Regions from separate parts of the Pantoea sp. LMR881 genome, predicted to be linked through region 1. Evidence: predicted binding sites of a transcription regulator. Region 1 holds the regulator's gene; each other region holds the start of a gene.

Region 1 (7,618 bases):
GGTATCAAGATCGCGTGATATCAGGTTTTGTCCGGTCAAACCCAGGGTCCAGTTTTCAGCAAAGGTGGTTGCTAATCCCGCATCAATGTTAAAACCGGTATCGGAACTGCGATAGCGTCCACTGTTGATATCATTTTTGTCGTAGTTGTAGAGCGTGTCGGTATAGTTGTAGAGCCAGGTCTTTTGAAGTTTAGGTGTGACGCCAACTGATACAGGCTGTCCGGCAATGGAAAATTCATGCGCCACTGCAATACCGTAATCGGTGATTAATGCAGCAAGGCCGTTAGCGTTGGATCGCAAATTGTCTTGATCCCCAGGTACCGGAATAACCGTCCCGTTTGCTACGCCCTGTAAGTAATCAATATCACTCTGGGCAACATTCGCCTGCACGTGAACCGTACCGTAAGCTTTGGTCACAAAAGCAAAGGGCAAGTTCTCGTTCGGAATAGTGACGGCTAACGCTACGCCAGCACTGGCGTCCGCCTTATTGCCTTTTAAATCTTGCAGCTGATTTGCCACATCGCCTGAGGCAGCACGTAGCTCAGGATAACCCCGTAAATAATCAGCGAATGTCAGGTTATCAATCACATCCTGATAGCGATCAACGGTATCAGAGATGTCATCCACTTTATCAGCCAGCTTGTCTTTATCGGTGATTTGCACACCTGCGGACGGGAAAATAATGCTGACATTATCCTCTGGTTTGGCTTTTGTCATTAATGCCGGGTTGGCCAGAACAGCAGAACCATAGGTTGAGGAAGCGACGCCGGTGCCACCCATCGCGTCATTACGTGCGTCATACCATGTACCTGCCGCCATGGCAGAAGAAGAAAAAAGGAGCGCATTCAAAACAGCGGGATAAATCAGCGCAGAACGCTGTACGAATTTTTTCACCATTTACCTGCCATTACCTGAGAAAAGTGCCGTTAAAACATTTAACGGCTGAATAGGTTGTTAGCACTATTGTGAACGAGGGCTAACGCGTTATTGCTGCGAATTCAAAGGGAACAGTGTCTTAATTCAACGGATTGGATGTTTTTACAACGCAAAAGCGTTTTTATTGTTCAAAAAAGCGTTAAAAAAGCAAATTACTGCCAAATATTGCTTAAATGCTTTTGAACATTAGTGCTTAACTCAGTGAGTTGCAAAGGGAAAAAATGAAAAAATCTTTATTTATTTTTAAACGCGCTGGATCTGAATCCAGGGTTAATTAGCGTCAGACAGCAGGATCGGGAAGGCAGATCGCAGGGTAAATAGCGTATTGTGCTTGAGCAGCAACCTCTGCGGAGGAAAATTAGCTGTGATAAAATAACATCACTTGTCTAGCGGAGAATTTTCATGTCGACGATGACCTCAGAGCAAATTATGTCCCAGGCTGAAAAACTGTGTCTGCAGCGCGGTGTTCGTCTGACTTCGCAGCGTGCGGAAGTTTTGCGTTTGATGGCAGAACAGCGAGGATCGATAAGCGCATACGATTTACTGGATCAGCTGCGCATTAATGAACCGCAAGCTAAACCGCCGACTGTTTACCGTGCCTTAGACTTTTTGCTTGAACAAGGCTTTATTCACCGCGTTGAGTCGAATAACAGTTACGTGATGTGCCACCACTTTGAAGCACCTGCTCATACTTCCGTTATGCTGGTGTGTGATCGCTGTGCGGCAGTCATTGAAAAACATGCCGAAGGTGTTGAAAACATTATTGGGTTATTAGCGAGTGAGGCGCGTTTTGCGCTACGCCATAGCGTGATTGAAGCACACGGTTTGTGTGAAAACTGCGTTGAAGTTGAGGCCTGTAACCGTCATGGAAGCTGTGAACATGACCATGAGACAGAAACTAAAAAGCGGGGAAAGAGAAGTTAGTCGGCACATCCTTGTGCCAGCCAGCATGAGCGTACCGGCGGGGTAGGAGCATCATCCATAAATTGACTAAATTACCAGCGGTAGTCTTTGTTATGGCCTTCCCAGTCTGTGACTTCTTTTTCCGCCTCATCCTTAGCGTAGCCATAACGTTCCTGAATTTTACCGACAAGCTGATCGCGTTTCCCTTCAATGACCTGCATATCATCGTCAGTCAGCTTGCCCCATTTTTCTTTCATTTTTCCTTTGAACTGCTTCCAGTTACCACTCGCTTCGTCTTGATTCATTGCAGACCTCCACGTCCTTTAGATTTCATCATATATCTTGCCTTGCAAGACAATAACGATATAAAGCGCCTGTCGTTTGCGCCATTCAGAGTTAATTATAGTAGAGGTTTTGGAATTTGCCGGGACAATACAGAATAATCCGTAGCCTCCGGGGATTTTAAGAAAAGATCAGCCCATAAACCAGGTGTTGTTCTGCCAGTGGCGACGCCATAGAAAGCCTAACGACACACCGCGGAGCGCCAGGAAAACCGCTACCGCCAGCCATAAGCCATGATTGCCCAGCCAGGGCACCGTCAATAACGTGAGAAAATATCCCAGCGCCGCTACCGCCATGCTGTTGCGCATCTCGCGACCGCGCGTTGCGCCAATAAACATGCCATCCAGCAGATAACACCCTACACCGACTATCGGAATAACGATTTGCCAGAACAGATAACGATCCGCCATCTGCTGTAACGCGCCAATGGACGTTAGCAGTGACACGATTTGCGTACCGAAAATGGCATATATCAGCGAAAAGATAATTGCGACCAGCAATGCCTGTCGACAGGCTGCTCGCCAGACACGTAATAATTTGCTGCTATCTTTCGCACCGTGCGCTTCACCCGCAAATGCCTCAACAGCATAAGCGAAACCATCAAGCGCATAGGCAGTGAAGGTAATAAACATCAGCAACACGGCGTTGACTGCTACCACTTCCGGCCCGATCCGTGCCCCAAGCAGAGTCAGGGAAGCAAAGCATGATTGCAGCATGAGCGAACGCAACATAATGTCGCGATTAAGCCGCAGCAGGCGGCCCATATCCCCACGCCAGCTCTGTCTGATGACATTCATATCAATACCGCGAAGCTTCAAAACGCGCCAGACCATCGCTAAACCGACTGCCAGCGTGACATATTCTGCCAGCGCCGTGGCTGTTGCAGCCCCCGCTACGCCCCAGTGCAACCCAGGCACCAGCCAGAGATCGAGTAAAATATTCACTGTATTACCGACCACCAGCAAAATCACCGGTGCGCGTGCATACTGCACACCAAGCAACCAGCCTAAAATCACCAGGTTTGCCAGGGTTGCGGGGGCACTGAGCCAGCGAATATGAATAAAGAGCGCGGCCTGCTCCAGCACGTCTGGATCACCGCCCATCAGATGAGTCGCGAGCAGAGAGATCGGATCGCGCAGGAAGATAAAGATTATGCCGGCCAACAGCGCCATGATTAATGGCTGGGTCAGCGCACGTGCCAGGGCTGCTTTGTCATTTGCGCCGAATGCCTGTGCTGTTAACCCCGTGGTGCTCATCCGAAGGAAAAGCAACAGCATAAAAAGGAAGCTGGTGATAGTGGTGCCAATAGCTACGCCGCCGAGATAGACCGGGCTATTAAGATGACCAATGACGGCTGTATCAACCAGGCCCAGTAACGGGACAGTAATATTAGAAAGGATCATTGGCAGAGCTAGCCGCCAAAGATTTTTGTCGGCTGTAGTCAAAAATGGCATTCGCAGATCCGTGCTCAACGCCGCTGCGTCAACAGGCGAGACAGCAGCGGCTAAATTCGGGCAGACAGAATAGCATCAGGACCAGCGAACAAAAGCAGCTATAGCAGGATTACAGCCACTCACCGTTACGAACCACGCCAACCGCTAAACCTTCGATGGTCAAAGACTGAGCGCGTGTATCAACCACGATGGGTTCAAATTCGTTATTTTCTGGCAACAGATGCACAATGGCACCCTGTTTTTTCCAGCGTTTCACCGTAACTTCATCGTCAATACGCGCCACAACCACTTGTCCGTTGCGCACATCCTGCGTTTTGTGTACCGCTAACAAATCGCCATCCATGATGCCGATATCCTTCATCGACATACCGTTAACGCGCAGCAGGAAATCCGCTGAAGGCTTAAACAGGCCGGGATCGACTTTGTAATGAGTTTCGATATGTTCTTGCGCCAGCATCGGCTCACCGGCGGCCACGCGACCAATCAGTGGAATGCCTTCTGACGTCTCTTCTTCCATTAACAGACGGATGCCACGTGATGCGCCAGAAACAATTTCAATGACGCCTTTACGCGCTAAGGCTTTTAAGTGCTCTTCAGCAGCGTTGGGTGAACGAAAACCCAGTTGCGCAGCGATTTCTGCACGTGTAGGCGGCATGCCCGTTTGATTAATGTGGTCGCGAATCAGATCATAGACCTGCTGCTGCCTGCTGGTTAACGCTTTCATCCCGCCCCTGGTTGTTTATACAGTCGCTGTGAGTATATACAGGTATTGGCGAAATGGAAACCAAAAGTCAGGTATTAATCAGCCGGTTGGCACTTTCTGGAAAGCTTATCGCAAATGTGTCCAAAGCAGCGCGATCCAGACGAAAACCGCCAGTAAGATACTTAGCAATACCGCCGCTGAGCCCATATCTTTTGCCCGGCCAGCAAGCGGGTGACGTTCCTGGCCAATACGGTCAACAACCGATTCAATAGCACTGTTTAGGATCTCAACGATGACGACTAACATCACCGTTCCAATCATTAAAATGCGCGAAATAATATCGATATCCAGCCAGCAAGCCACGCCGATAGCAACAAGCGCAACGATAGCTTCCTGGCGAAATGCAGCCTCATGTTGCCAGGCGGCGCGCAGGCCTTGCCAGGAATAACCGGCTGCTTTCACAATTCTGATAAGACCGGTGGCGTTATTTGCCATGTTGAGGGAACCCTTTTAACGGAATGACGTCAATGTCTGGGCTGCGTGCATTTGGCACCACCACAGATCTTCGCTGCACTTTCTGGTATGCTTGCGGCGCTTTGCTAACAAGAGGCTTCATGTTGTCTATGTCAGGTTGGCGTAAACTTTATTACAAATTACTCAATTTACCACTCTCGTTTTTGGTAAAAAGTAAGGCCATTCCGGCCGATCCTGTTTCTGAACATGGTCTGGATCCTACCCGGCCCATTATGTATGTTCTGCCTTACGATTCGAAGGCCGACTTACTGACTTTACGTGCGCAGTGTATCAAACACGATCTTCCCGACCCACTTTCTCCCTGGAGATTGACGGGGTACTGCTGCCACGCCACGTTTTTATTCACGATGGCCCGCGCGTGTTTCCCTATTTTGTGCCCAGCGTCGAGTCAGTGAAAATCTTTCACGATTATCTTGATCTGCATCGCAACAATCCCGACCTCGACATTCAAATGTTGCCGGTAACGGTGATGTTTGGTCGCGCGCCGGGGCGTGAGGTTCAGGGAGAAGCCACGCCGCATTTGCGTGTGCTGAATGGCGTGCAAAGTTTTTCGCCGTGCTCTGGCACGGACGTGACAGCTTTGTGCGTTTTTCGCCCACGGTTTCGCTACGCCGAATGGCGACCGAGCACGGAACAGATCAATCCATTGCGCAAAAACTGGCGCGCGTGGCGCGTATTCACTTTGCCCGGCAGCGTCTCGCGGCGGTTGGTCCACGCTTACCCGCTCGTCAGGATCTGTTTAACAAGCTATTGCAATCAAAAGCCATTGAAAAAGCAGTAGAAGATGAGGCGCGCAGCAAAAAAATCTCTCATGAAAAAGCGCAGCAGAATGCGGTTGAGATGATGGAAGAAATCGCCGCTAACTTCTCTTACGAAGCGATTCGGGTGACAGATCGCGTCATGGGTTGGCTGTGGAGTCGCCTTTATCAGGGCATCAATGTCAACGGCGGCGAGCGGGTGCGTCAGCTGGCGCAGGATGGTCATGAAATTGTCTATGTGCCGTGCCACCGTAGCCACATGGACTATTTGCTGCTCTCTTATGTTTTATATCATCAGGGTCTGGTGCCGCCTCATATTGCGGCTGGGATCAACCTCAACTTCTGGCCAGCCGGACCGATTTTCCGTCGTCTCGGTGCCTTCTTTATCCGCCGTACCTTCAAGGGTAATAAGCTCTACTCAACCGTGTTCCGTGAATATTTAGGCGAGTTATTTACACGTGGCTATTCAGTGGAGTACTTCGTTGAAGGTGGGCGCTCACGTACAGGCCGCTTACTGGATCCGAAAACCGGTACGCTGGCAATGACGCTACAGGCGATGCTGCGCGGTGGCAATCGCCCTATCACTCTGGTGCCGATTTATATTGGCTACGAGCACGTGATGGAAGTGGGTACTTACGCTAAAGAATTGCGCGGCGCGGCAAAAGAGAAAGAAGGCTTTATGCAGATGGTGCGCGGGTTACGTAAGCTGCGCAACCTGGGTCAGGGTTACGTTAACTTTGGCGAACCGCTGCCGCTGGTGAATTACCTTAACAAGCGCGTGCCGGAGTGGCGTGACGCAATTGACCCTATTGAGCCGCAGCGCCCAAGCTGGTTGACGCCAACCGTAAACGACATTGCCGCACGTTTAATGGTCCGCATCAACGAAGCAGGTGCAGCCAATGCGATGAATCTGTGTGTTACTGCTCTGCTTGCCTCGCGCCAGCGTTCGCTAACGCGTGAACAGTTAATCGAACAGCTTGAATGCTATACCCAGCTACTTCGCAACGTGCCTTATTCACCAAACGCGACCGTGCCAGAACTTTCGGCTGAATCGCTGCTTGATCATGCGATGGGCATGAACAAATTTGAGAGCGAAAAGGACAATATTGGCGACATCATCATCCTGCCGCGTGAACAAGCGGTGTTGATGACCTATTACCGCAACAACATTCACCATATGTTGGTCATGCCGTCGCTCATCGCTGCGATAATTCAGCAGCATCCGAATCTGAGCGAAGCTGAGTTGCTACGCCAGGTCAGTTTGATTTACCCCATGCTGAAGAGTGAATTGTTCCTGCGTTGGGAGAGAGAGGAACTGCCACAATTGCTGTCAGATTTCTGTCAGGAGATGGCGCGCCAGGGACTGATCACTCTGGAAAATGGTCAGTTGCGCTTTACTGCCGCCCGTTACCGCACGTTGCAGTTGCTGGCAGCCGGTATTCGCGAAACGCTGCAGCGTTATGCCATTACCTTCTCGATTCTCAGTGCCAAACCGGCCATTAACCGCGGTACGCTGGAAAAAGAGAGCCGCACGCTGGCACAGCGTCTGTCGGTTTTGCATGGAATCAATGCGCCAGAGTTTTTCGATAAAGCCGTATTTACTTCTTTGGTGCTCACGTTGCGTGACGAAGGGTATATCAGTGACCGCGGTGATGCAGATGTTACACAGACCCATGCTACATGGCTCATTCTGGCCGATCTGGTGACCAGTGACGTTCGTCTGACCATTGAAAGTGCGGTTGCGCACGAGTAAAGACCAGTGAGTTGATGTCATTAGCGATCAAAAAAGGCGACCTGCCAGCGGGGGTCGCCTTTTTTATTGCCGGTTAACCCTCTGCTCAAAACATTTGGCTAAACGGCGGCGTATTCATTAAGACACCGATGAACAACACCAGCCCAACATAATTGTTATTCAGAAAGGCCTGAAAACAGGGCTGGCGTTCACGCTGAGCGATCAGTCTTTGCTGGTGCACAAACAGCGCCGCCGC
Region 2 (7,618 bases), 500 kb from region 1:
TCAGAGCTGGATGTCCGTCTGGTGGAATTTACCGGCGGCACGCTGCGTAATGCGATCCCACGTGAAGCCTTCGCCACGCTGGCCGTTGAAAGCCACAAGGTCGATGCGCTGAAAGCCGCCGCCGCGCATTTCCTTTCTGCCTTGCAAAACGAGCACGGCGTGAAAGAGAAAAACATCGCGCTGGTGACTGAGCCGCTGGCACATCAAGGCCAGGCGCTGACCACTGAAAGCCGCGATCGCTTCCTGAACCTGCTGAACAGTACGCCAAACGGCGTCATCCGCAACTCTGACGTAGCGAAAGGCGTGGTAGAAACGTCGCTCAACGTTGGTGTAGTGACAATGGATGCTGAGAAAGCAGAAATCAACTGCCTGGTCCGCTCGCTGATCGACACTGGTCGTGATTACGTGGTGCAGATGCTGACCTCGCTTGGGCAACTGGCTGGCGCGCAAACCACGCCAAAAGGCGGTTACCCTGGCTGGCAGCCCGACGCGGATTCGCCAGTTATGGCGCTGACCCGTCAAACCTATATCGCGCTGTTCGACAAAACCCCGAACATCCAGGTGATTCATGCAGGTCTGGAGTGTGGTCTGTTCAAGAAACCTTATCCGAATATGGATATGGTTTCGATTGGGCCAACCATTACCGGTCCGCACTCACCCGATGAGCAGGTGCACATTGAAAGCGTCGGTCTTTACTGGAAGCTCCTCACGACTCTGCTGAATGTGATCCCAGAAAAGGCGTGATGTAAAAAATATTGACCAGGCTACGGCCTGGTTTTTTCTGCCTGCCTCTCCTGCCCAGCACAATCCACTACCTTATCTCTCCTTTCCATTTTTAATCACCAGCTTACCGCTGGCAGCCAGTTATAGCCGCCGTTATGTCCAGATGTCTGGATGGCTAATAAGATTTCGTGCTAGCTTATGCGCTTTCGATTGTTGCCGCGCCTGAAGCTTCAGGAAAAAATGCGGCCAGTTAATTCTTTTGGAGACTTCCTTCAATGAGCGCGTTAAACCGCCTTGAAATGCGTAACATCTCCATCGCTTTCGGCGGATTTGCCGCGTTGACGCACGTCGATTTTGTCAGTGAAGGCCATTCGGTGCATGCATTAACCGGGGCTAACGGTGCAGGAAAATCGACGCTGATGGCGGTGTTATCGGGTGCGCACAGCCACTACAGCGGCGAGATCCTGCTGGATGGCGAAACGGTGTCGATTCGTAGCCCACGCGATGCCAAACAGCTCGGTATTCATCTGGTGCAGCAGGAAGTGGATGTCGCGCTGGTGCCGCAGTTGAGCGTAGCGGAAAACATTTTGCTGGATCAGCTCGCCGAACCGGGACAGCTGTATCGCTGGCGCGAGATTCGTCGTCAGGCGCGTGCGCTGCTGGCGCAGCTCGATGTCACTATTGATGTTAATCGCCGGGTTGAACGTTGCTCACTGGCAGAGAAACAGCAAATTTTACTGGCTCGTGCACTGTCACATCATTGTCGCTTTTTGATCCTGGATGAGCCGACTGCCCCGCTTGATCAGCATGAAAGCGAACGGTTGTTTGCCGTGGTGCGCCGCTTGCAGGCCAGCGGTATTGGCGTGGTGTTTATCTCCCACCGTATTCATGAGCTGAAAGCGATTTGCGATCGCCTGACGGTGTTACGCGACGGCCGCCTGATTGAGAGTGGCCCTATGGCGGCGCTGAGCGGTGAGCAGATTGTCGAGAAAATGCTGGGACATCAGCTTAACGATATCTATCCCGCCCCACGCGAACGTCAGTCGCAGCCGCTGCTGCTCGCCGTTGAAGGATTGCATGATGAGCAACGGCTGCAGGCTATTTCGCTGCGCCTGCATAAAGGCGAAATCCTTGGCATCGCCGGTCTGGCGGGCGCGGGCAAAACGGAGCTGTGTAAGGCGCTGTTTGGTGCCACTAAAAGTCGCATCACACGCGGCGAGCTTCACGGCAAAGCCTGGAAGCCGCAGTCGCCGCACGACTCGGTATCGCAAGGCATGGCGTTAGTGCCGGAAGAGCGCCGTAAAGAGGGCATTTTTATTGATGAATCGGTGGCGATGAATCTGAGCATCAGCGCCGACAGCAGTTTTTCGCGCTGGAGCCTGTTCGGGCATCGCCAGGCATGGCGCTGGGCAGAAGCGATTATTCAACGGCTCAACGTGCGCACCACCGGGCCGGCGCAACATTTGCGGCGTTTATCCGGCGGGAACCAGCAAAAAGTGGCGATCGGCAAATGGCTGCGTAACAACGCTGACGTACTGATTTTTGACGAGCCGACCAAAGGCGTCGATATCAAAGCCAAAACAGAACTGTTTACCCTGATTGACCGCCTGGCGCGTGAAGGCAAAGGCATTATTTACGCGTCGGGTGAGTTTTCTGAACTGGTCGGCTTATGCGATCGAATTTGTGTGTTGTGGGACGGCCGCATTGTGGCGGAGCTGGATGCTCAGGAAACCACTGAAGAGACGCTTTTGCTTTATTCCACCGGAGGAACCCTGCGTGAGCAGCAAAGAACCAACCCTGACGTCGGCGTCACCTGCGCTGCACCATCAACTTTTTGATTTTCTGTATAAATGGGGCATGTTGCTCACCGTGGTGATATTAATTGCCGCGTTTGGCCTGGCCTCCGACAGTTTTCTTGATCCCAACAATATCATCAACATCCTGCGCTCTATCGCCATTGTCACGGTGATTGCGGTTGGCGTGTCAATTTCGCTGACCGTGGGCGGATTCGATCTTTCGGTGGGTTCAACTGCTTCGCTGGCAAACGCGCTGGTGATCTCGCTGTTCGTCTGGTACGGCTTTGATACCACTGAAGCGATCCTCATTACTCTGGCGCTGTGTACGCTGGTGGGCCTGTTTAACGCTTTTCTGATCGTTGTTTTGCGCATTCCCGACATGCTTGCCACCTTGGCGACGCTGTTTGTGATTCAGGGCGTGGCAATGACCTATAGCTTTGGCGGCTCGATTACCGAAAACATGCTGTTACCGAGCGGCGATATGGCTGAAGGCACGATCCCTGCGGCGTTTGGCCTGCTCGGTCAGGTGCCGACCATCGTCATCATCATGCTGGTAGTGACCGTGGTGGCGCAACTGGCGCTGTCGCTCACCAAACATGGCCGCCGCATGTATGCCTTAGGCGGTAACCCGGAAGCCGCGCGCCTTTCCGGTATTCGCACTACGCGCTATCGCGTACTGGCTTATGTTATCGCCTCGCTACTGGCAGGGCTGGGCGGCATTTTACTGGCGTCACGCATTGGCTCATCACAGGTCAATGCGGGCAGCGGTTATCTCATGGATGCGGTTGCCGCAGCCTGGATCGGTTTCTCGCTGGCCGGTTCAGGTAAACCTAATGCGCTGGGTACGTTAGTCGGTGCCGTTATTCTCGGTGTGTTGCAAAACGGTTTGGTGATGCTGTCAGTGCCGTATTACGCCATGGACATTATTAAAGGGCTGGTGCTGGCATTAGCACTGGCAATGACGTATATCCAGCGCCGTTAGGCGCTTATTCTGGAGTCAAATAATGAAAAAAATCACGCTCTCGCTGCTGGCGTTAAGTTTGCTGAATGCCAGTGCCGCTTTCGCCGATACCGTGGCAGCGGTTCCGGCAGCCATCGCTACTCATCAAGGCCCGATCCGCATCGCCGTGATCCGCAACCTGGGTTCGGATGACAACACCACGCAATTTGTGGCAGGTGCCATTCAGGAAGGCCGCAAGCTGGGTTTTAAAGTCAGTACTTTCCTCAGCAACGGTGACGATGCCCGATTTCAGGATTTCGTGAATCAGGCGATCAGTCAGAAATATGACGGCATTATCCTGTCGCATGGCAAAGCGCCCTATGCCAGCGATCTGGTAAAGCGCATCGCCGGTTCGGGCATCAAATTGTCGGTGTTTGATACGCCTGTCGACGGCCCGGTAAAGGGCGTAACCGTTACCGCTCAGGATGATGCTTCGCTGGCACAGCTGTCGCTCGGCCAGATGATTAAAGACTTCAATGGCAAAGCGAACATCGTCAAGCTGTGGGTGGCTGGCTTCCCGCCCATGGAACGTCGTCAGGTCGTATATGAAAAACTGCTGAAAGAGAATCCAGGTATTCATCAGCTGGAATCGATTGGTGCCGTTTCTACGGATGTGCAGGGTGATACGGCGAATAAGATAGGGGCAATCCTGGCAAAATATCCGAAAGGAAAAATCGATGCTATCTGGGGCGCGTGGGATGCCTTTAGTCAGGGTGCCTACAAGGCGTTACAGGAGAATGGTCGCACTGAGATCAAGCTGTACAGCATTGATGTTTCTAACCAGGATCTGCAGTTAATGCGTGAGAAAAACAGCCCCTGGGTAGAGACAGTAGCGGTTGATCCAAAAACCATCGGCGCGGTGAATATGCGCCTGGTGGCGAATAAAATCGCCGGAGAAACGACGCCGGCAACCTATGAGTTCAAGGCGGCATCAATTTCTCAGCAGCAGTTGAACAGCCAGCAGGGTGCGGTGAATGTGGCGTCGTTGAACAAGATTGTCCCTGGCTGGGGCAGCAATAACGATTTCGTTGCGCCGTGGTTTGCGACGCTGGAAGCGAAATACAAGAAGTAAGGGTGTCGAATGCGCGCTGTGTTGGATGCAGCGCGCTGATCGCTTACAGCCCTAAAAGCAACTGCCGCTCCAGTTGTGGATCCACCAGCGTCACATGCAGTCCCACCAACCGGACTCCCCTGCCCGCCCGGCGCTCATCCCAGGTTTTACGTGCGACGGCGATCATGTCCTCTTTATTCAGCACCGGCCAGAGGTGCTCCTGTGTCGTCTGCTGAAAATCGTTAAATTTTAACTTCACTCCCTGACGGGCAATTTGCTTATCCGGGCGGATCTGCGTCAGGCGGCGATCAAGCTCAGCGTACAGGTAATCGATAATTTCCAGGCAGGCTTCCCAGCTATCAATATCCTCTGCCAGCGTGCGTTCAACCCCCAGCGATTTCCGCTCACGCTCAACCACCACGCCACGTTCATCAATACCGTGGCTGCGCTCCCACAATACCCGGCCAAATTTGCCAAAGCGTTTGAGCAGCTGGGCTAAATCCGCTTTTTGCACGTCGCCACAGGTATGCAGGCCCATCTCTTCCAGCTTCTTTGCCGAGACTTTGCCCACGCCCGGTATTTTCGCCAGCGGCAGCGTCAGCAAAAAGCCCGGCATTTCCGGCGGCGTAATCACAAACTGACCATCTGGTTTATTCAGATCAGAGGCGATTTTGGCAAGAAATTTAATGGGCGCAATCCCCGCAGAAGCCGTGAGCCGGGTTTCACGAAAAATCGTTGCGCGAATTTCTTTGGCGATTAAGGTCGCAGAGCCGTGACAATGCGTACTGTCAGTGACGTCCAGATAGGCTTCATCAAGTGAGAGAGGTTCAATAAACGCGGTATAGCGAGAAAATATGTCACGGATTTGCGCGGAGGCTTCTTTGTAGGCGTCAAAACGTCCTGGCAACAAACGCAGATGAGGGCAAAGTTTTAACGCCATGCCGGTTGGCATTGCGCTACGCACGCCATATTTACGTGCCGGATAGTTCGCTGTGCTGATCACGCCACGGCGTTCACGACTGCCGCCAATGGCAATGGGAATATCTCGCAGCGTTGGATTATCACGCATCTCAACGGCGGCATAAAAACAGTCCATATCGACGTGAATGATCTTACGCATACTCCCCCAGGCACTGGATAAGTATACAGTCGAAAGCCGCAACTGCAATATTTGTTGCGAACCGCATTAAAGTTTACACATTTCTGGCCGTATTCCTTTAAGCAAATCGCTATTTTCCTGGGCGGTGTCTTGCTAAAAAAACAGACAATGTTAATGTTGCGCAGCGGTAGCGGAGTTATCCGATAATGCAAGCAGAGACGCCTTTATGCGTCATTGTTCTTCTTCACGTCAAGGTATACACAGCATGGGCAAAATCGCACTCCTGTTTGCGATGATTTTGATGCCAGCCCTCAGCATGGCAATGACACCTGAGCCAGTTCAGCAACCGGCACCGGTGAATAAAGAATTAAAGAAACAGTTACTCGGCACACCGGTTTATATTCAGATTTTCAAGGAAGAGCGTACGCTTGAGCTGTACGGCAAGATCGGTAATGAATATCGTCTGCTGGATACCTACCGCATCTGTAATTTTTCTGGCGGCCTCGGCCCGAAACGTCGTCAGGGCGATTTTAAAAGTCCAGAAGGCTTTTATAGCGTTAAGCTGAATCAGTTGAAGCCAGACAGCCGCTTTTATCGGGCAATCAATATCGGCTTTCCCAATCAGTACGATCGCGATCAGGGCTACAGCGGCAACTACTTAATGATCCATGGAGACTGTAAGTCGATCGGCTGTTACGCGATGACTAACGCCTACATGGATGAGATCTTCAATTATGTAAATGCGGCGCTGCGCAATGGCCAGCAGGAAGTGAACATCGGCATTTATCCGTTTCGCATGACTGACAGCAATATGGCGCGTCATCGTTACTCCACTTACGCCAGTTTCTGGCGCGAGCTGCAGCCGGGCTATGCTTATTTTGCTAAATACCATCAGCCGCCTACGGTCAGCGTTACCAGCGGCAAATATGTTATGAACAGCAGCCCGGTGTTAACCAATCCCGATGCTGCGTCCAAATCATTCCTGGCGCTCTCCAAGGCAGAATAACGCCCATTCACCTGGCACGATCCGGTGCCAGGTTTCATTTCCTGTCAGTGGTTGGGTTGCAATCACCGTAACGATGTCATTTGCGGTGGTGTGCTGCTGGAAATCGACCTCAATATCCTGATCAAGCAGCTGAGCACGGCCAAACGGCGCACGACGCGTGATCCAGAACAGATTGGTGGAACAGAAGGCCATTAAGTAGCGCCCGTCCGATAACAGCATATTGAACACGCCTTTTTGCCGTAATTCGCCGGCCAGCTCGCCAATATAGCGAAACACAGCGGGCCAGTTTCCCGGCGTGCGTGGGTAGCGTGTCGCCAGCTTATGCAGGATCCAGCAAAACGCTTTTTCACTGTCAGTTTCGCCAACCGGACGAAAATGACCGGTTTCTAACTGGCGATACCCTTTGAGTTGCCCGTTGTGTGCATAAGTCCAGTTGCGTCCCCAGAGTTCGCGGGTAAAAGGATGGGTATTTTCCAGCGATACCTGCCCGCGATTGGCCTGGCGTATGTGCGCCACCACCGAATGGGATTTGATGGGATAATCCTGTACCAGGCGAGCAATGGGCGAGTTATAGCTGGGCAGCGGATCTTTAAACGTGCGGCACCCTTTATCTTCGTAAAACGTAATACCCCAGCCATCTTTGTGAGGCCCGGTTCCGCCGCCGCGCTGCACCAGACCGGTGAAGCTGAAGCAAATATCCGTCGGAACATTTGCGCTCATCCCGAGCAATTCGCACATAGCAACCGCCTTAAGTTAAGACGCCTCCCGTCTGGCGAGAGGCGAACGCTGTTACTTCACCATCTCTTTTTCAATCAGCAGCATCAGAATATGGATCACTTTAATGTGAATCTCCTGAATACGGTCAGCATAGCCAAAATGCGGCACGCGGATTTCGATATCCGCACTGCCCGCCATTTTTCCGCCATCCTTGCCCGTCAGGGTA
Region 3 (7,618 bases), 980 kb from region 1:
TTTTTGAGTAAAGCTGGCGTGAAAACTGCTGACCTTATTTAAACGCTGCTGCAAGTCACTGGAAGCATCAGCCAATACGCTGGCAGAGGCAAAAGTGGCCATCAGGCCCAAAGCGATTACACGTAATTTCATCTGCTTCAATTCCTTATCTATTTGTTCCCATTAATAACTGCATTAAGCCTGGTCGCCGCCCTGCAATTTAAACAGGAGAAAAAACCGAAAGCATAGTCAGAGATGGGGATCATCCAGCGATAAACAATGAGCCAGTATAAACTGGCTCATTAATTTATGTTTCAAAGCTTATGTGTCAATTACATCTCATGAGGAGGTGGAGACAAGACTTCGCGGTTACCGTTATGGGCCGGAGGCGAAACAATGCCCTGCGCTTCCATCTGTTCGATGATACGCGCTGCACGGTTATAGCCAATACGGAACTGGCGCTGTACGCCCGAGATCGAGGCGCGGCGTTTATCCACAACAAAAGCAACCGCCTGATCGAACAGCGGATCAAGCTCTTCATCGCTGTCGATGCCACCCACACCGCCTTCGTTCTCTTCACCGGCAGTGATACTTTCGATGTATTGTGGACGCCCCCGCGCCTTCCAGTCCTGAACAACCGCATGCACTTCCTGATCGCGCACAAAGGCACCGTGAACGCGCACTGGCATAGAGGAGTTTGGTGGCATATAAAGCATGTCACCCATGCCCAACAGAGATTCCGCGCCCCCTGATCAAGAATGGTACGCGAGTCAATTTTGCTGGAAACGGTAAAAGCGATACGGGTTGGAATGTTGGCTTTGATCAAGCCGGTTATGACATCCACCGAAGGACGCTGCGTTGCCAGCACCAGGTGAATACCCGCAGCACGCGCTTTCTGTGCCAGACGTGCAATCAACTCTTCGACTTTTTTACCCACAGCCATCATCAAATCGGCGAATTCATCCACCATGACGACGATATAAGGCAGTTTTTCCAGCACGGGCGGTGTCATATCCATGCTATCGCCCGGTTTCCAGAACGGATCGGGGATAGGACGGCCCATCGCTTCAGCTTGCTCAACTTTCTCGTTGTAACCTGCCAGATTACGTACGCCTAACGCAGACATCAGCTTGTAGCGACGCTCCATCTCACCGACACTCCAGCGCAGCGCATTTGCGGCATCTTTCATGTCAGTAACGACTTCAGTCAGCAAATGCGGAATGCCTTCGTAAACTGACAGCTCCAGCATTTTGGGGTCAATCATGATAAAGCGAACTTCTTCCGGCGTCGCTTTATAAAGCATGCTGATAATCATGGTGTTTACGCCAACGGATTTCCCCGATCCCGTCGTCCCTGCGACCAGTAAGTGTGGCATTTTTGCTAAATCAGCAACAACAGGCTGGCCAGCAATATCTTTTCCTAATACCACCGCCAGCGGCGACGGATTATCACGGAATTTGACGCAGTCCAGCACTTCACGCAGATAAACGGTCTGACGATGCTTATTCGGCAATTCCAGCCCAACATAAGGTTTACCTGGTATAACTTCCACAACACGAACCGCCACTGTCGAGAGTGAACGCGCCAGATCGCGTGACAGATTTGAAATGCGCGCCGCTTTTACACCAGGCGCCAGATCGAGTTCAAAGCGGGTAATAACCGGTCCGGGTGAAATGCCAACGACTTCAGCTTTCACACGATAATCACCCAGACGCGACTCAACCAGACGCGCCGTTTGCTCCAGCGCAAACATATCAACCGGCTCTTCCTCTTCTGGCGGTGCCGTCAACAGGTCAAGAGAGGGCAACGGCGTAGACGGCTTCTCCAGCGGCTGTTCGTGACGCATCAGGAAAGGATGAATCAGGCTGTCATGTAATGACGGTTTCGCTTCGGTAACGGCTGCTGGCTCAGGCGCTGTAGCAGCAAAATCTGTGTAGGCTTCAGGCGCAGGAACCTGTGCAGGCGCTTGCGGTGCGGAGACTTCCGTCACCTGCTGCCAGGGTTCGTGAGTCACTACGGGTTCTTCTGACTCTGGCGTAGCCGCGATAGTAAATAACGGTTCAGTCGGTCCCTCATCCACCAGATCTTTCATCGGTGAAAAGTCGAAAGCAGAGGAGGTATCAAGAGTGAATACGGGTGCCGCTTGTTCAACACGCTCCGGCTCATAACGCTGCTGCTGCTGTTCAGCAAACTGGCGTGCCAACGCAGCTTGCTGCAACGCCTCTTCCTCTTCCTCGTCATCATTCTGCTGCCAGCTTTGACCGTAACGCTGCTGCTGTTCAGACTGAAAGGCTTCACGTAATTTAGCTTGCTGTAAGGCTTCTTCATCCTCTGCCGTCCAGGCACTATTTTCGGCAGATGATGTGCTGCTCTGTGCCGCCGCCGCCTCTTCCGCTTTCGCTTTCTCTTCTGCCATCCGCTGAGACGGTAATTTAATGCCGTAAGAAGCCAGTTCACGGCGCGTCGGCAGTTTCACCGGATTAGGGCGTGGTAATGCAGGGCCAATACCTTGCTTAACCTGTGGATTGACATTGATCTCCGGGGCGAGATCAAAGGCTGGCGATGGCGGTGTAGCACGACTCGCAGCAGACGCTGCTGCCCCTGCGACAAAGGCTGACGCAGCGGGCACGTCCGGAATTGATGAAGAGGCTTCACGCCAGTTACCCATTTTAGGTTCATCATCATAAGATGTGAAACTTGCGGCAGGCGTTGATTCTTCAGGGAGTTCAAAACGATACAGCGGTGGAGCAACCGCTTCAGCCGATGCAGTTGGCTGAACAACAGGTTGTGCAGGTGCTGTATAAGGTTGTATAGCGGGTTGTGCTGGTGCCGCATAAGGTTGTGTAGCCGGTTGTGCAGGCGATGCCGCCACTGGTGCCGCATAAGGTTCTGTAGCGGGTTGTGCAGGTGCTGCTGTTGGAGCCACAGCAGCGGTTGCTGTTGGCGCTACAGGCGCTAAAGTGATATCCGCGGCTTCTATCGTGGTGGCAACCGCTGCACTCGTTGCCGCTGCGGCTTTTGCTAACAAGGGATCTTGCTCTGGTGCCCTATCAGGTTCAACCGAGACGCTACGTGGAGCAGAAAGCAGCACATCCTCTTCATCGCTCTCTTGAGAATGAGCAGGTGAGGTGCGTGCAGATTTACGCACGGCAATCTCATCATGCTCATCTTCCTCTTCCTGCCAGGGTTCATCATGGCGCGAGCGGTTGCTGGCAAATGTCAGCACACCCATTACTACGCCACCAATTCTTTCAGCGATAGTGAGCCATGACCAACCGGTATATAACGTAATGCCTGCCGCCCAAACGCACAGCAATGCAAGTGTGCCGCCCGCCGGACTAAACCAGGGGGCCATAGCATTGCTCACCAGACTACCGATCACGCCGCCCGAGGCGAAATACCAGATGTCATCCGCGTTTAAGGCAGCCATGCCACACGTCGTGACGACCAGCGCCAACACACCGATTAAACGCAGCCCAACGGCAAAATAGTCAAAATAATCCTGGTTGTCGCGCTGACGAAACGCTATCCAGCAGAGTCCAAGGATGACCGGTGGAATGGCATAGGCCATTACTCCAAATATGAAGAGTAAGGTATCGGCAAGCCAGGCGCCTACGCTGCCGCCAATATTATGAATGGGTTCGTGCCAGGCCGTTTGCGACCAACTCGGGTCGGAAGGGTTAAAACTGACTAAAGAAACCATCAGATAGATGGCAAAAAGTGCCACCAGGATGAGTAACGCTTCCAGCAGACGACGTCCACTGCTTAGCGATTGTAACGAAACGTCTTTATCTTCTGTGTATTCCTGGCTCAAGAGAACTCTCCAGGTGCCTGTAAAGTATGAAGCAACAGCGTCGGGCTACCCCGACGCTGGTCCCTGTATGAATTCACAGGAGTGTACCGAAATCCCACACGGTTTGCACCTGCCCCGCATTAGCGAGTTTTAATCACCAGACGATTACTCTGTTTGACTTCTTCCATTACCACGTAAGTACGCGTGTCGTTTACACCGGGCAGACGCAACAAGGTTTCACCGAGTAATTTGCGGTAAGCAGACATATCAGGCACGCGCGTTTTTAACAGGTAATCGAAATCGCCGGAAACGAGGTGACACTCTTGAGTTTCCTCAAGTTTTTGCACAGCGGCGTTAAATTGTTCAAACACGTCTGGCGCGCCGCGATTCAGAGTAATCTCAACAAATACCAGCAGTGATGCATCCAGATAATGCGGGTTTAATTGCGCAGTGTAGCCAAGAATAAAACCTTGACGTTCAAGGCGACGCACACGCTCAAGACATGGCGTAGGCGATAATCCTACGCGTTTGGAAAGTTCTACGTTTGAAATACGACCATCTTTCTGAAGTTCATTCAGAATATTTCTGTCGATTCTGTCGAGGTCTTTCCCGGGGCGTTTCTTATTGTCTACCATTATTATTGTCTCTCTTAATTCCTTCCCTTTACCTGCCACGCCCTGAAAACGCTCATTGTTCGGGGCATTTTTGAAGTGAAGTAACCGAGCCTGTGCGCTAACGCACCCATCCGCATGACGCATGCTGTCTGTCCACATCATGCGTCATTACCCATGTCAGGCTGCTTTTATTCGGTATTGCATGCAAAACAAGGCATGAAACCCTGTTTTGTTCCGATTAACGTTCTTCGCTTCTGACACTGTTTTCGCAAAAGCGCAGGCGATTGTCAAAGTAAAATGTCCAAATCCAGTACAAGATGCCAGACACTACGCTGGGTAACTGTTTTTAAATGAGTATTTTTGAACTGCTGCACCACAAAAAGCCGATTTTTGCCCCTTTTGGCGCAGCAGAGAGGCGAAATCCGGTGTCATCGACTACGCCGTTTGCAGCTATCGTTAACAAAATCGCCCAAGCCTTGTCATTGCAACAGGTTATTCCCTACAATCGCAGGCTATGTCAGCCGAATGAAACTGAGGAACGCATGAGTACGGCCAAACACAGTAAGCTACTCATTCTGGGCTCCGGCCCAGCGGGTTATACCGCAGCCGTTTATGCTGCACGCGCCAACCTGAACCCGGTGCTGATCACCGGCTTAGAGAAAGGCGGTCAGCTCACCACCACCACTGAAGTGGAAAACTGGCCGGGCGATCCGCACGATCTGACAGGGCCATCACTGATGGAACGCATGCATGAGCATGCAGAAAAGTTCAATACTGAAATTATTTTCGACCATATTCATACGGTTGATCTGCAAAATCGCCCATTCCGTTTAACCGGCGATAGCGGTGAATATACTGCTGATGCTCTGATCATCGCCACCGGTGCGTCTGCACGTTATCTGGGTTTGCCTTCTGAAGAAGCTTTCAAAGGTAAAGGCGTATCCGCATGCGCGACCTGTGACGGATTTTTCTACCGTAACCAAAAAGTCGCCGTTATTGGTGGGGGTAATACTGCGGTTGAAGAAGCACTCTATCTGGCGAACATCGCTTCAGAAGTGCATTTAATTCACCGTCGTGACAGCTTCCGTGCAGAAAAAATCTTAATTGATCGCCTGATGGAAAAAGTACGTAACGGCAATATCGTGCTGCACACCGACCGTACGCTTGAAGAGGTGGTGGGCGATCAAATGGGTGTGACCGGCCTGACTTTACGCTCAACGCATAACAGCGAAGAAACTGAAGCACTGGAGGTTGCTGGCCTGTTTGTTGCTATCGGTCACAGCCCAAACACAGCGATTTTTGATGGTCAGTTAGAACTGGAAAACGGCTATATCAAAGTGCAGTCTGGCCTGCACGGCAACGCGACACAAACCAGTATTCCTGGCGTGTTTGCGGCGGGCGACGTTATGGATCATATCTATCGTCAGGCTATTACTTCAGCAGGTACAGGCTGTATGGCGGCGCTGGATGCAGAACGTTACCTTGACGGTTTGGTTAAAAACGATCGCTAAGTTGTTAATCCCCTGATCGTAATTGTCAGAGGCGACTGTTTTTCAGTCGCCTTTTTATTGTCGTCATGCTAGATTCATGCCCCTATAGTGGATGGGGATTTCTCCCCGGTTTTCATTGGTCATCGGCACACTTCACGGTCTCGCATGAACAAATCGCGGCAGCAGCATCTTACCCGCTGGCTACGCCAGCAACGCAGTCACGCCAGAAGCTGGTTGCGAATCGCTACGCTGCTGGGCACAGCCAGTGCGCTGATCATTATCGTTCAGGCTGGTTTGCTCGCTTCCCTTCTTCAGGCACTGATTATTGAACAGCAGCCCCGCGAGCAATTAATCCCCTCTTTTGGCCTGCTGCTGCTGTGCTTTGCTCTACGCGCCGGACTGAATTATGGACGAGAACAAGCGGGCTTTCGTGCCGGTCAGGCTATTCGTCAGGCGTTGCGTAAAACCATTCTGGATCGCTTGTCTGAACTGGGTCCGGCCTGGATACAGGGTAAGCCTGCTGGCAGTTGGGCAACCCTGCTGCTTGAACAGATCGAAGAGATGCAGGATTACTACGCCCGCTATCTGCCCCAGATGACGCTGGCCGTGGTGATCCCATTTTGTATCTTAATTACGCTGTTTCCTCTTAACTGGGCCGCAGGTTTAATTCTGTTCGTCACCGCCCCGCTAATTCCGCTGTTTATGGCACTGGTTGGCATGGGGGCAGCCGAGGCTAACCGGCGCAATTTTATCGCGTTAAGCCGACTCAGCGGCGATTTCCTTGATCGTCTGCGCGGGCGTGAAACGCTCCGCCTGTTCTTTCGCGGCGAAGCAGAGAAAGCGGCAGTTGCCGCTTCAACGGCTGATTTTCGTCAGCGCACCATGGAAGTCTTACGCCTGGCGTTTCTCTCTTCCGCCGTGCTGGAATTTTTCGCTTCGTTAGCAATTGCCGTTGTTGCAGTCTATTTTGGCTTTTCCTATTTAGGTGAGTTGCACTTTGGTGATTACGGCCAGGGTGTGACGCTGTTTGCAGGCTTTTTAGTCTTAATCCTCGCGCCAGAGTTCTTTCAGCCGCTGCGCGATCTCGGCACCTTTTATCATGCTAAAGCGCAGGCAGTAGGCGGTGCGGACACGCTGGAACGCTTTATGCAAGATGCGCCCGCTTCACCGGCACCAGCAGAACAAATTGCCTTCACATCCGCCTCATCCCTTGAACTGGTGGCAAAAGATTTACAGGTTTATGCCCCAGCAGGAGACCGGCTTTGTGGTCCATTGACTTTTACGCTTGCGGCGGGTCAGCGGGTGGCGCTGGTTGGGCAAAGCGGCGCGGGGAAAAGCGCCCTGATGAATGCACTGCTCGGTTTTTTACCTTATCAGGGCTCGCTCAGGGTTAACGGCGTGGAATTGCGCGACATTATTCGCACTCACTGGTATCAGCAAGTTGCCTGGGTGGGGCAAAATCCGCATCTTCCTGCCTGCACCGTGCGTGACAATATTTTAATGAACACCTCTTATGATGCATCGCGGTTCAACGTGGTATTACAGGCGTGCGGGATCAATGAATTTTTACAGCGTCTGCCGCAAGGTCTGGATACTCAGCCTGGTGACGGCGGCACAGGCCTGTCGGTAGGCCAGGCACAGCGTATCGCCGTGGCGCGGGCGCTGTACAAATCATCGAATTTGCTGTTGTTGGATGAACCTGCTGCCAGCCTGGATGCCCTTAGCGAAAAGCATATTATGCA
Region 4 (7,618 bases), 1.0 Mb from region 1:
GATCTTACCGGCACGTACCTGTTCAGCCAGAGCTTCCAGCGTTTCCAGCAGCGTCACTGGCACGCCGTTTTCGGTGTACTGGTAACCGAGTTTGCCGAAGAAGTTGGTCTGACGCTGCGGCCAGTGCAGCTGATAAAGATCGAGATAATCCGTATTGAGGCGCTTAAGGCTGGCATCCAGAGCTTCGCGGATGTTTTTACGATCCAGTGCCATGTTTGGGCGAATCGACGCATCGTTACCCCGCGACGGTCCGGCAACCTTACTGGCCAGAATAATCTTGTCACGGCTGCCGCGCTTTTGCAGCCAGCTGCCAATATAGCGTTCAGTTAAACCCTGGGTTTCCGGGCGCGGCGGCACCGGGTACATTTCAGCAGTATCAATTAAATTAATGCCGGAACTGACAGCCAAATCCAGTTGGGCATGGGCGTCGGCTTCGCTGTTTTGCTCACCAAACGTCATGGTTCCCAGCCCCAACTGACTGACTTCCAGCGTGCTATGGGGGATACGGTGATAGTGCATTGCCGGCTTCCTTTTCTTATGGAATGGAATGTTATGTCCTGTAGGACTATAGCGCGAGCAACAGCGGGGAAGGAAGGGGAAAACTCGGGGAAATCGCCTGCCAGTAGGGAATCAGCGGCAGGCTACACAATTTCGCACTTAACGCTCAATGATAGTTGAGACTTCATCACCGTTGATCTGCATCTCATGTCCGGCTTGATCGGTGTATTGCACCAGGCCCGTTTCTTTATCAATAGCAGGCTTACCTTCGGTCATGATCATTCGACCATCTTTTGTTGCCATAACATAATCTGAACTGCATCCGCTCAACGTTACAGCAGCAACCATGACTAATACTGCGCCAGCCAACCCTTTCATCACTCTCATTCCTCTCACGCTTCAATTGCAAAAAGTGTAGTAATAAAACGTTTTACTGGCTGGGTTAATCGCATCAATCCGAAAATCATCGGGCGAGCAGGCTCGCCCTTGACTTTACTGAGTAATTTTTTTCTTGCCGCGCATCAGGTTCAGGCATTCAACTGCCATTGAGAAGAACATGGCGAAATAAATGTAACCTTTTGGCACATGAACGGCAAAACTCTCCAGAATCAGGGTAAAACCCACCAGAATCAGGAAGGATAACGCCAGCATTTTTACCGATGGATGGCGTTCAACAAAATTGCCAATCGCGCGTGCGGCAAACATCATCATCAGCACGGCAATCACAACCGCTGCCATCATAATGAACAAATGATCGGAGAGGCCGACAGCGGTAATAACCGAGTCGAGGCTGAAAATAATGTCGAGCATCATAATCTGCACAATCGCGCCGAGGAAAGAGTGCACATTGGTTTTATGCTCCCCTTCTTCCCCTTCGATGGTTTCATGGATTTCCATACTGGATTTCCACAGCAGGAACAGGCCACCAAAAAGTAAAATCAGGTCGCGTGCTGAGAAAGCGTGACCCATTAAGGTGAACAGCGGGTTGGTCAGTTTTGCGACCCAGGCGATCGACGCCAGCAAGCCCAGGCGCATCAACATGGCGCCCATTAAACCGATGCGACGGGCACTGGCTTGCTGATTTTTAGGCAGCTTAGCCACAACCAACGACAGGAAAATAATGTTATCAATGCCCAAAACCACTTCGAGAATGGTCAGGGTACCCAGTGCAAGCCAGGCATTGGGATCGGCAATCCAGTCAAACATGCTTACATTCAATCCTAAACGAAAATTAAACGGCGATTATACGCAACCATTTTGAGCCACACGAAGAAAAATGCAAAAAACTGTTCGACGACAAAAATCACAGCAAAAAATGTCGTGCCAGCAGCGGCCCGGTAAAGCTTTTCTTTAGGTAGAAACCGCGTGGCAAGGTCATGATGGGCTGCCCCTGATCGCCAATGCCTTCCGTCAGCGCCTTGCTGTTTGCCGCTTTAGGACGGATCTGTAGCCAGGCGCCGTGGCGGGCAGTGATGCGTTCAACCTGTCCCAATACAATCATATCCATTAACTCTTCCCAGTCCTGGCGTAGCATTTCATCCTCTTCCGGGCTGGGACTCCAGAGTAACGGGGCGCCGACACGCCGCGCGCATAATGGAATGTCGCGCTCGCCTTCGACCGGGATCCAGAGCACGCGGGCCAGCTTATGGCGAACGTGGCTGGTCTGCCAGGTCACGCCACTGTTGCCGGTGAGCGGAGCCACACAGACGAAAGTCGTTTCTAATGGTTTGCCACAGGCATCAACGGGAATGGTCTTAAGCTCGATGCCAAGATGCACAAAATCCTGCTCCGCTTTGCTTCCTGCGCTGGCCCCTAAATGCCATTCCAGTAACATTCCGACCCAACCCTTATCACGCTTCAGGTTAGCAGGCATGGGCAATCCTGCTTTTGCAGCCAGCGTCTCCAGCGTTAAACCGGCCAGAGCTTGCGCCCGTGCCAGCAGGGTGGCTTCATCTTCAGGTGGCCCGGGAAGGTGATTCATTATGACAACTCACATTGATTAAAAAAGAGGCAGTTAACAGCGAGAGGATTAACGGCACTGAAAAAGCCGATTTGGCTGAACATAATAGCATGATAGATCGTCAGTTTTTTCCGAAGAAAATTTCAGGCGGTTAAAACAACGACAAGGTTATCCCACCTGACTGCCATTAATAAACAGGATCTTAAAGGCAGTTATCCACAGAAAAAGGGAATAACCCCGGCCAAAACAGCTTACTGGTTCGATTTACAGCCTTGACAGTGGCTTTTGTTAATAGAATTTGACCACTTTGCCCTAAGCTTAACCTATTCATTGTGGATAAAAAGCGGGTCGATTGATCTTTGACCAATCCACAGATAAGGGCTTTAATTTTAGGGTAAATGCAGCGATAGAAAAGGGTGGTCTATAAAATATTACTTTAAATATCAATCATTAATGTTTTTAAGATGGCGCAGTTAATAAGAATCATCTTAGCGGGTTATTCACGTAACTCCCGCGTTCTACACAAAGCTATCCACAGAAAAAGTGAATAAGATCGTTTTTTTCACGCATTATTGTTTATAACTTAGGTTATCGCTGTGAGTTATCCCGGTATGTACAGTTTACTCCCTGCTAATCCAGTGGTTTACCGCCTGTAAGGAGTGTGAAACAATCAGCCTATTCAAATTTAGCTTTGAGGTAGTCCGGTGATCGATGATGATGGCTACCGCCCGAATGTTGGTATCGTAATCTGTAACAGGCAAGGACAAGTGTTATGGGCCAGGCGCTTTGGACAGCACTCCTGGCAATTTCCTCAGGGAGGCATCAATCCCGGTGAAACCGCAGAGCAGGCGATGTATCGCGAACTGTTCGAAGAAGTTGGGTTACACCGTAAAGATGTTCGAATACTTGCGTCTACCCGTAACTGGTTGCGCTACAAGTTGCCAAAACGTTTGGTGCGTTGGGACACAAAGCCGGTATGTATCGGCCAGAAACAAAAGTGGTTTCTTCTGCAGTTACTCTGTAATGACGCGGATATCAATGTGCAGCACAGCAGTACGCCAGAGTTCGATGGCTGGCGCTGGGTTAGCTTCTGGTATCCGGTGCGTCAGGTTGTCTCCTTTAAGCGCGATGTTTATCGCCGCGTAATGAAGGAATTCGCTGGCGTGGTGATGTCTGTGCAGGAGAGTGCAGGGCAGCGAAATAATCCTGCCCATCGACGTAAGAGAGGATAGGCCACGCCCTTTATGCTCACTCAGTTGCGTGAAATAGTAGAAAAAGTGGCGAGTGCGCCGCGTCTGAATGAAGCACTCGACATTTTGGTCAATGAGATCTGTTTGGCGATGGAAACGGAAGTGTGTTCCGTTTACCTCGCCGATCACGATCGTCGCTGCTATTACCTGATGGCTACGCGCGGACTTAAAAAACCGCGTGGCCTCACGGTTAAACTGGCTTTTGACGAAGGTATCGTGGGGTTGGTTGGACGCTTAGCTGAACCCATCAACCTTGCTGATGCACAAAGCCATCCCAGTTTTAAATACATCCCTTCAGTAAAAGAAGAGCGTTACCGCTCTTTCCTCGGTGTGCCGATTATCAGTCGTCGCCAGCTACTTGGCGTCCTGGTGGTACAGCAGCGTGAACATCGCCAGTTTGACGAGAGCGAAGAGTCTTTCCTGGTGACGCTTGCCACGCAAATGGCGGCGCTCACTTCGCAGTCACAGCTGAGCCAGCTATTTGGTCAGTATCGTCAGACACGCGTGCGGGCAATCGCTGCCGCGCCCGGCGTCGCGGTGGCACCCGGTTGGGTGGATGAAACTCAGCCGCTGCTTGATCAGGTCTCGGCAGCCTCAACGCTGGATACGCAGCGTGAGCGTGAACGCCTGTCACTGGCGATGAGCGAAGCCGCCAATGAATTCCGTCGCTTCAGCAAACGTTTTGCCGCCAGCGTGCAAAAAGAGAGTGCTGCAATTTTTGATCTCTACTCGCATCTGTTGACCGATGCGCGACTGAAAAAAGATCTGTTTGCTGAGATCGAGCGTGGATCCGTTGCTGAGTGGGCGGTCAAAACGGTTATAGAGAAGTTTGCTGAGCAGTTCGCCAGTTTGACTGACAGCTATTTGCGCGAACGTGCAGGCGATCTTCGCGTATTGGGTCAGCGCCTGCTGTTTCACCTCGATGATACGCTGGTCGGCACCAATGCCTGGCCGGAACGTTTTGTGCTGGTGGCCGATGAACTGACGGCGACCACTCTGGCAGAGTTACCGCAGGAACGCCTTGCTGGCGTAGTGGTACGTGACGGTGCGGCTAACTCGCATGCCGCCATTTTGACGCGCGCAATGGGTATTCCCACCGTAATGGGTGCGGATATTCAGCCGAATCTACTCAATAAGCGGTTATTGATTGTTGATGGCTATCGCGGCGAGTTGTTGATTGATCCTGAACCGGTGCTGGTCCAGGAATATCAACGGCTGATCAGCGAAGAAAACGCGCTGAGTAAAATGGCTGAAGGCGTGGTCGATCAACCCGGTGAGCTCAAAAGCGGCGAGCGGGTGCAGGTGATGCTCAACGCGGGATTAAGCCCGGAACATGAACAAGCCCTCGGCAACTGGGTGGACGGGGTTGGACTCTATCGCACTGAAATTCCCTTTATGCTGCAAAACGGTTTCCCGTCTGAAGAAGAGCAGGTTGCGCAATATCAGGGCATGCTGCAACTCTTTAACAACAAGCCGGTTACGCTGCGCACGTTGGATGTCGGTGCAGATAAACAATTGCCCTATATGCCGATCAGTGAAGAAAATCCCTGCCTCGGTTGGCGTGGCATTCGGCTGACGCTCGATCAGCCCGAGATCTTCCTGGTACAGGTGCGTGCGATGCTGCGTGCAAATGCCGCTTCGGGCAACCTGAGCATTCTGCTACCGATGATCAGCCATATTGATGAGATCGATGAGGCTAAGCGCCTTATTGAGCGCGCCGGGCATGAAGTAGAAGAGATGCTGGGTTACAGCATTCCGCGCCCGCGTATTGGCATCATGATTGAAGTCCCCTCCATGCTGTTTATGATCTCGCTGTTGGCGTCGCGCGTGGATTTTGTCTCAGTTGGCACCAACGATCTCACGCAATATTTGTTGGCAGTTGATCGCAACAACACCCGCGTCGCCAATTTGTACGATCCGTTGCATCCCGCGATGCTGCGCGCGCTGCACGCGATTGCGCAGGAAGCCCGTTTGGCGAATCTGGAACTGTGCCTGTGTGGTGAAATGGCAGGCGATCCAATGTGCGTCGCGTTGCTGGTCGGTATGGGCTATCACCATCTCAGCATGAACGGTAAAAACGTGCCCCGTGTGAAGTATCTGCTGCGCCACCGGATCGTGAAGAAGTACAGAAACTGAGTGAGCAAGGGCAGAAAGCGCATACCGCCTCAGAAGTGCGCCATCTGGTTTCGGCGTTTATGGAGCGGCGGGGATTAGGGGGCTTGATCCGTGGTGGTCGCTGACCGATAACCTCATTTACATTTCCGCGCCAAATCGCAAAACCGGCTGTGCTATAGTGCGCAGCCTTTACTTTATGTGCCTGTCGCCCGCTTTTTCAGGGCTGAAAAATGAACGGTGAATGATGAATAACGGCTATATCGCATTTCCTCAATTCGATCCGGTGATCTTCTCGATCGGACCGGTTTCGCTTCACTGGTACGGTTTGATGTATCTGGTGGGCTTTATTTTCGCTATGTGGCTGGCGGTACGTCGCGCTAACAAGCCAGGCAGCGGCTGGAAAAAAGAGGAAGTGGAAAACCTGCTGTATGCCGGTTTCCTGGGCGTTTTCCTCGGTGGTCGTATCGGCTATGTGCTGTTTTATAACCTGCCGCTGTTTCTTGAAAATCCGCTTTATCTGTTCAAAGTCTGGGATGGCGGCATGTCGTTCCACGGTGGCCTGATTGGTGTGATTGTTGTGATGCTGTGGTTTGCGCGTCGTACCAAACGGACCTTCTTCCAGGTCTCTGATTTTATCGCCCCATTAATTCCATTTGGTCTGGGCGCAGGGCGTCTGGGCAACTTCATTAATGGCGAGCTGTGGGGGCGTGTTGATCCGGGCTTTCCGTTCGCAATGTTGTTCCCCGGCTCACGTAGTGAAGATGTGGCGCTGGCAGCGACTAACCCGCAATATCAGGCGCTGCTGAACACCTACGGTGTGCTGCCACGTCACCCGTCGCAGCTGTATGAACTGCTGCTTGAAGGCGTGGTACTGTTTATTATCCTGAATATTTTTATTCGTAAGCCCCGCCCAATGGGCAGCGTCTCAGGTTTGTTCCTGATTGGCTATGGCGCATTTCGTATCATCGTGGAATTTTTCCGCCAGCCGGATGCGCAGCTTGGCTTATTTGAAGGTGGCATCAGTATGGGACAAATTCTCTCTGTTCCGATGATCGTGGCCGGTATCATTATGATGATTTGGGCGTATCGTCGTCGTCCGCAGCAACAATTTCGTGAGGAAAAATGAAACAGTATCTGGACCTGATGCAACACGTGCTGAACGAAGGCACGCCAAAATCTGACCGCACCGGAACCGGGACGCTTTCAATTTTTGGTCACCAGATGCGCTTCAATTTGCAGGAAGGCTTTCCGCTGGTGACCACTAAAAAATGTCATTTGCGCTCCATCATTCATGAATTGCTGTGGTTCCTGCAAGGAGAGACCAATATCGGTTACCTGAAAGAAAATAAGGTATCGATTTGGGACGAATGGGCAGATGAAAACGGTGATTTAGGACCCGTTTACGGTAAACAGTGGCGTAGCTGGGGCAGTGCCAGCGGGGAAGAAATTGATCAGATTGCCAGGGTGATTGAGCAACTGAAAAGTGACCCTGATTCACGCCGTATTATTGTTTCGGCATGGAACGTGGGTGAGCTGGATCAAATGGCGCTGGCGCCGTGCCACGCTTTTTCCAGTTCTATGTCGCGGATGGCAAACTCTCTTGTCAGCTTTATCAACGCTCTTGCGATATTTTCCTTGGCCTGCCGTTTAACATTGCCAGCTATGCGCTGCTGGTACATATGGTGGCGCAGCAATGCGATCTGGATGTGGGCGATTTTGTCTGGACCGGCGGCGATACGCACCTCTACAGCAATCATCTGGAACAGGCACGCCTGCAACTGACGCGTGAGCCGCG

Evidence for each region. The regulator LexA, encoded in region 1, represses DNA repair genes until DNA is damaged. The targets are predictions, from matches to a motif close to TNCTGTATGTACATACAGNA.
Region 2: a site for LexA is predicted at 5,702-5,721, ahead of dinB (DNA polymerase IV). Genes of this name have one in related genera too.
Region 3: a site for LexA is predicted at 3,855-3,874, ahead of O3W44_RS06650 (DNA translocase FtsK 4TM domain-containing protein). Genes of this name have one in related genera too.
Region 4: a site for LexA is predicted at 2,711-2,730, ahead of mutH (DNA mismatch repair endonuclease MutH). Genes of this name have one in related genera too.

Annotation. Positions count from the first base shown of each region.
Region 1 is NZ_JAPVOK010000002.1:2,003,703-2,011,320, forward strand. It holds gene O3W44_RS11235 (conjugal transfer protein TraF) at 1-897, opposite strand, end outside; gene zur (zinc uptake transcriptional repressor Zur) at 1,339-1,860, shown strand; gene O3W44_RS11245 (CsbD family protein) at 1,932-2,144, opposite strand; gene dinF (MATE family efflux transporter DinF) at 2,313-3,635, opposite strand; gene lexA (transcriptional repressor LexA) at 3,745-4,359, opposite strand; gene O3W44_RS11260 (diacylglycerol kinase) at 4,465-4,833, opposite strand; partial or broken gene plsB (glycerol-3-phosphate 1-O-acyltransferase PlsB) at 4,962-7,383, shown strand; gene ubiA (4-hydroxybenzoate octaprenyltransferase) at 7,469-7,618, opposite strand, start outside.
Region 2 is NZ_JAPVOK010000002.1:1,498,725-1,506,342, forward strand. It holds gene pepD (beta-Ala-His dipeptidase) at 1-744, shown strand, start outside; partial or broken gene O3W44_RS08960 (sugar ABC transporter ATP-binding protein) at 999-2,495, shown strand; gene O3W44_RS08965 (ABC transporter permease) at 2,500-3,501, shown strand; gene O3W44_RS08970 (sugar ABC transporter substrate-binding protein) at 3,524-4,591, shown strand; gene dinB (DNA polymerase IV) at 4,635-5,690, opposite strand; gene dpaA (peptidoglycan meso-diaminopimelic acid protein amidase) at 5,935-6,675, shown strand; gene O3W44_RS08985 (class II glutamine amidotransferase) at 6,646-7,413, opposite strand; gene lpcA (D-sedoheptulose 7-phosphate isomerase) at 7,465-7,618, opposite strand, start outside.
Region 3 is NZ_JAPVOK010000002.1:1,020,681-1,028,298, forward strand. It holds gene lolA (outer membrane lipoprotein chaperone LolA) at 1-132, opposite strand, end outside; gene O3W44_RS06650 (DNA translocase FtsK 4TM domain-containing protein) at 308-3,793, opposite strand; gene lrp (leucine-responsive transcriptional regulator Lrp) at 3,913-4,407, opposite strand; gene trxB (thioredoxin-disulfide reductase) at 4,929-5,897, shown strand; gene cydD (heme ABC transporter permease/ATP-binding protein CydD) at 6,042-7,618, shown strand, end outside.
Region 4 is NZ_JAPVOK010000002.1:3,041,633-3,049,250, forward strand. It holds partial or broken gene O3W44_RS16155 (NADP(H)-dependent aldo-keto reductase) at 1-519, opposite strand, end outside; gene O3W44_RS16160 (YgdI/YgdR family lipoprotein) at 658-876, opposite strand; gene O3W44_RS16165 (TerC family protein) at 991-1,704, opposite strand; gene mutH (DNA mismatch repair endonuclease MutH) at 1,802-2,479, opposite strand; gene rppH (RNA pyrophosphohydrolase) at 3,163-3,690, shown strand; partial or broken gene ptsP (phosphoenolpyruvate--protein phosphotransferase) at 3,703-5,948, shown strand; gene lgt (prolipoprotein diacylglyceryl transferase) at 6,068-6,949, shown strand; partial or broken gene thyA (thymidylate synthase) at 6,946-7,618, shown strand, end outside.